2 regions of the Lysinibacillus sp. FSL L8-0126 genome follow, and region 2 is predicted to be linked to the other one. Evidence: a T-box and tRNA genes for the amino acid it is inferred to sense, from the RefSeq annotation. Region 2 holds a T-box; the other holds one or more tRNA genes.
The links. The T-box of region 2 lies ahead of leuS (leucine--tRNA ligase). A T-box ahead of a tRNA ligase gene usually reads a tRNA of that ligase, here a tRNA-Leu.

Region 1: it encodes a tRNA-Leu, which carries the amino acid that the T-box ahead of leuS (leucine--tRNA ligase) is inferred to sense. The anticodon was not compared.

What each region holds. Positions count from the first base shown of each region.
Region 1 covers NZ_CP152028.1:1,406,694-1,408,944, reverse strand. Annotated here, with positions in the region: rRNA gene MHI34_RS06765 (23S ribosomal RNA) at 1-248, shown strand, start outside; rRNA gene rrf (5S ribosomal RNA) at 362-477, shown strand; tRNA gene MHI34_RS06755 (tRNA-Val) at 488-563, shown strand; tRNA gene MHI34_RS06750 (tRNA-Thr) at 567-642, shown strand; tRNA gene MHI34_RS06745 (tRNA-Lys) at 650-725, shown strand; tRNA gene MHI34_RS06740 (tRNA-Leu) at 743-827, shown strand; tRNA gene MHI34_RS06735 (tRNA-Gly) at 863-937, shown strand; tRNA gene MHI34_RS06730 (tRNA-Leu) at 943-1,031, shown strand; tRNA gene MHI34_RS06725 (tRNA-Arg) at 1,040-1,116, shown strand; tRNA gene MHI34_RS06720 (tRNA-Pro) at 1,124-1,200, shown strand; tRNA gene MHI34_RS06715 (tRNA-Ala) at 1,217-1,292, shown strand; rRNA gene MHI34_RS06710 (16S ribosomal RNA) at 1,440-2,251, shown strand, end outside.
Region 2 covers NZ_CP152028.1:2,649,795-2,652,045, reverse strand. Annotated here, with positions in the region: gene leuS (leucine--tRNA ligase) at 1-1,007, opposite strand, end outside; T-box leader at 1,095-1,305, opposite strand; gene MHI34_RS13110 (SulP family inorganic anion transporter) at 1,372-2,251, opposite strand, start outside.

The DNA.
Region 1 (2,251 bases), 1.2 Mb from region 2:
TTAGTACGAGAGGACCGGGATGGACACACCGCTGGTGTACCAGTTGTCTTGCCAAAGGCATCGCTGGGTAGCTATGTGTGGACGGGATAAGTGCTGAAAGCATCTAAGCATGAAGCCCCCCTCAAGATGAGATTTCCCATTACGCAAGTAAGTAAGATCCCTCAAAGACGATGAGGTAGATAGGTTCGAGGTGGAAGTGTGGTGACACATGGAGCTGACGAATACTAATCGATCGAGGACTTAACCAAAAATGTTTGAACCATTCAATGAACCGTTTATCCAGTTTTGAAAGAACAAGAAAGTTTAAAAAAAGCTTGCATTTATAACGAAATAAGTTATAATAAATCTTGTCTTTTAAAAGTCTAGTGATGATGGCAAAGAGGTCACACCCGTTCCCATACCGAACACGGAAGTTAAGCTCTTTAGCGCCGATGGTAGTTGGGGGCTTCCCCCTGTGAGAGTAGGACATCGCTAGGCATATTACCCAGGAGGATTAGCTCAGCTGGGAGAGCATCTGCCTTACAAGCAGAGGGTCGGCGGTTCGAGCCCGTCATCCTCCACCATATGCCGGTTTAGCTCAGCAGGTAGAGCAACTGACTTGTAATCAGTAGGTCGTGGGTTCGATTCCTATAGCCGGCACCATTTTTTAGAGCCATTAGCTCAGTTGGTAGAGCATCTGACTTTTAATCAGAGGGTCGAAGGTTCGAGTCCTTCATGGCTCACCATTTTTAAATAATAATAAGCGGGTGTGGCGGAATTGGCAGACGCACTAGACTTAGGATCTAGCGCCGCAAGGCGTGGGGGTTCGACTCCCTTCACCCGCACCATTATTTCATTGCCAGATAAAAAAACTTATGCACATGCGGAAGTAGTTCAGTGGTAGAACACCACCTTGCCAAGGTGGGGGTCGCGAGTTCGAACCTCGTCTTCCGCTCCAAATGTGCCGGGGTGGCGGAACTGGCAGACGCACAGGACTTAAAATCCTGCGGTAGGTGACTACCGTACCGGTTCGATTCCGGTCCTCGGCACCATTTTTAATGCGCCCGTAGCTCAATTGGATAGAGCGTCTGACTACGGATCAGAAGGTTATGGGTTCGACTCCTGTCGGGCGCGCCAAAAAGAACGGGAAGTAGCTCAGCTTGGTAGAGCACTTGGTTTGGGACCAAGGGGTCGCAGGTTCGAATCCTGTCTTCCCGACCATTTCCTAAAAATATATGGGGCCTTAGCTCAGCTGGGAGAGCGCCTGCCTTGCACGCAGGAGGTCAGCGGTTCGATCCCGCTAGGCTCCACCAATTCGATTTATTAAATGAACCTTGAAAACTGAACAAGCAAAACGTAATCAATAAAGTTTTCAGTAACTAACTTCGGTTAGTGAACAAAACAAAATTTTGGACATCAAAATTGATGCCAGCAAAACAATTTGAGCTATTCAAATTTCTTTTATGGAGAGTTTGATCCTGGCTCAGGACGAACGCTGGCGGCGTGCCTAATACATGCAAGTCGAGCGAACAGAGAAGGAGCTTGCTCCTTCGACGTTAGCGGCGGACGGGTGAGTAACACGTGGGCAACCTACCTTATAGTTTGGGATAACTCCGGGAAACCGGGGCTAATACCGAATAATCTGTTTCACCTCATGGTGAAACACTGAAAGACGGTTTCGGCTGTCGCTATAGGATGGGCCCGCGGCGCATTAGCTAGTTGGTGAGGTAACGGCTCACCAAGGCGACGATGCGTAGCCGACCTGAGAGGGTGATCGGCCACACTGGGACTGAGACACGGCCCAGACTCCTACGGGAGGCAGCAGTAGGGAATCTTCCACAATGGGCGAAAGCCTGATGGAGCAACGCCGCGTGAGTGAAGAAGGATTTCGGTTCGTAAAACTCTGTTGTAAGGGAAGAACAAGTACAGTAGTAACTGGCTGTACCTTGACGGTACCTTATTAGAAAGCCACGGCTAACTACGTGCCAGCAGCCGCGGTAATACGTAGGTGGCAAGCGTTGTCCGGAATTATTGGGCGTAAAGCGCGCGCAGGTGGTTTCTTAAGTCTGATGTGAAAGCCCACGGCTCAACCGTGGAGGGTCATTGGAAACTGGGAGACTTGAGTGCAGAAGAGGATAGTGGAATTCCAAGTGTAGCGGTGAAATGCGTAGAGATTTGGAGGAACACCAGTGGCGAAGGCGACTATCTGGTCTGTAACTGACACTGAGGCGCGAAAGCGTGGGGAGCAAACAGGATTAGATACCCTGGTAGT
Region 2 (2,251 bases):
ATAATAGCACCTGTACCGTAAGACACTAACACATAGTCAGCAATCCAAATCGGCGCTTTTTTCCCGTTAATCGGATTCACGGCATAAGCACCTGTGAATACGCCTGTTTTTTCTTTTGCTAAATCTGTGCGCTCAAGATCCGATTTCATTTTCACTTTCTCTAAATATGCCTCAACAGCTTGACGTTGCTCAGCTGTCGTTATTTGTTCTACCAATTTATGTTCAGGCGCAAGTACACAATATGTAGCACCAAATAATGTATCTGGACGTGTTGTGAAGACCGTGAAGTTTTGATCTGAACCATCAATAGCAAATGTTACTTCTGCCCCTTCTGAACGACCAATCCAGTTGCGCTGCATATCTTTAATAGATTCTGGCCAATCAACTTCTTCTAGGTCGTCGATTAAACGATCAGCATACGCAGTAATTTTAAGCATCCATTGTTTCATTGGTCGACGTTCTACTGGATGCCCACCACGCTCTGATTTCCCATCAATTACTTCTTCGTTAGCCAATACCGTACCAAGCGCTGGACACCAGTTAACAGCTACTTCATCCACATAGGCTAAACCTTTTTTATAAAGCTGGATAAAAATCCATTGTGTCCATTTATAATACTCTGGATCCGTCGTGTTAATTTCGCGATCCCAATCATAACTGAATCCTAGCTCTTGAATTTGGCGTTTAAAAGTTGCAATATTTTTAGCTGTAAATTCTGCTGGGTCATTTCCTGTATCGAGTGCATATTGCTCAGCTGGTAAACCAAAAGCATCCCAGCCCATTGGATGTAATACATTGTAGCCTTGCATACGTTTAAAGCGTGATAAAATATCTGTCGCTGTATATCCTTCTGGATGTCCTACATGTAGTCCAGCGCCAGATGGGTATGGAAACATATCTAATGCAAAAAATTTAGGCTTCGCTGTTTCATTTTCAGTTTTGAATGTTTTGTTATTAGCCCAATATTGCTGCCACTTTTTTTCAATTTGTAGATGATTAAAACTCATTCTTTTTCCTCCTTCGATTGAATCATGTTGCTCTTCATCATAATTGACAAAATATTTAAAAAATAAAAAAACTCGTCCCTTTCTTATAGAAGGGACGAGAGAATTTGTACTCCCGCGGTACCACCCAAATTAGTGATTACACTCGGCTCAAGCTTCCTTAACGCGGAAGAAACGACACACGCTGTTTCACGCGGGCAGACTCAGAAGGCGAGTTCAACTTGCTTTCTTACTAGCTCCCACCAGCCGCTAGCTCTCTAAAAAGAACGACAAATTTACTATTCCTCATCACAGTCTTTACATGATATTGCATTTATTCTAATGGAAAGTATTGAAAAGCACAAGCCTTTGTTTACAGACTAACCCATTACTGAAGAATTAATTCCTTTTCTTCCTTAGATTTTGATAAATCCTTACATTCATGAAAAGCAAAATGCTGGCATCCGATGCATTTCTTTGTGTCCAAATAGCCGAGAGCCTTAGTAATCGCTTCTCCAGTATGCTGATAAAAATGATGCGCTCCAATCTTATCGTAAATACCATTGTGCTGAAGAGCTACTTTTAAATCACCTTGCACACCTGTTACCAGGATTTTACCACCCTGTGCTGTAAAGTTTTCAATAATATTGCTAAAATATGCTTCACCAGTGGAATCCATAAAGGGCACTTTCCCCATTCGCAATATCAAAACTCTTGGTTGCTGATGCAAAGTGCTTTCAATTTTTTGTTCAAACATTTGAGCAGCTCCAAAGAACAATGGTCCTTCAATTGTATACATGCTAATTTGCGGACAATCATGCTGCTGGTGAACGACATGGGGCTGTACCTTCCCACTTTTGTTTGAATGGTCTGGGAGTACCTTTGTCACAACAAGCTTTTCACTCATGCGTTTTGCAAATAATAGCACAGCTAATACAAGCCCTACTTCCACTGCTAATGTGAGACTTGTAAACACCGTTAATAAAAAGGTAATCAATAACACTAGCGAGTCACCCGATTTTAATTTCACAATATGTGAGAAATGGTGTCGTTCGCTCATATTCCAGGCTACAACCATCAATACAGGAGCCATACTTGCTAATGGAATATGAGACGCATATGGTGCTAATAGCAATAATGTAACTAAAACAAATACTCCGTGTATGATACCTGACATAGGCGATACTGCACCTGTTTTAATATTAGTTGCAGTCCGTGCAATAGCACCTGTAGCTGGAATCCCCCCGAACAAAGGCGTCACGATATTA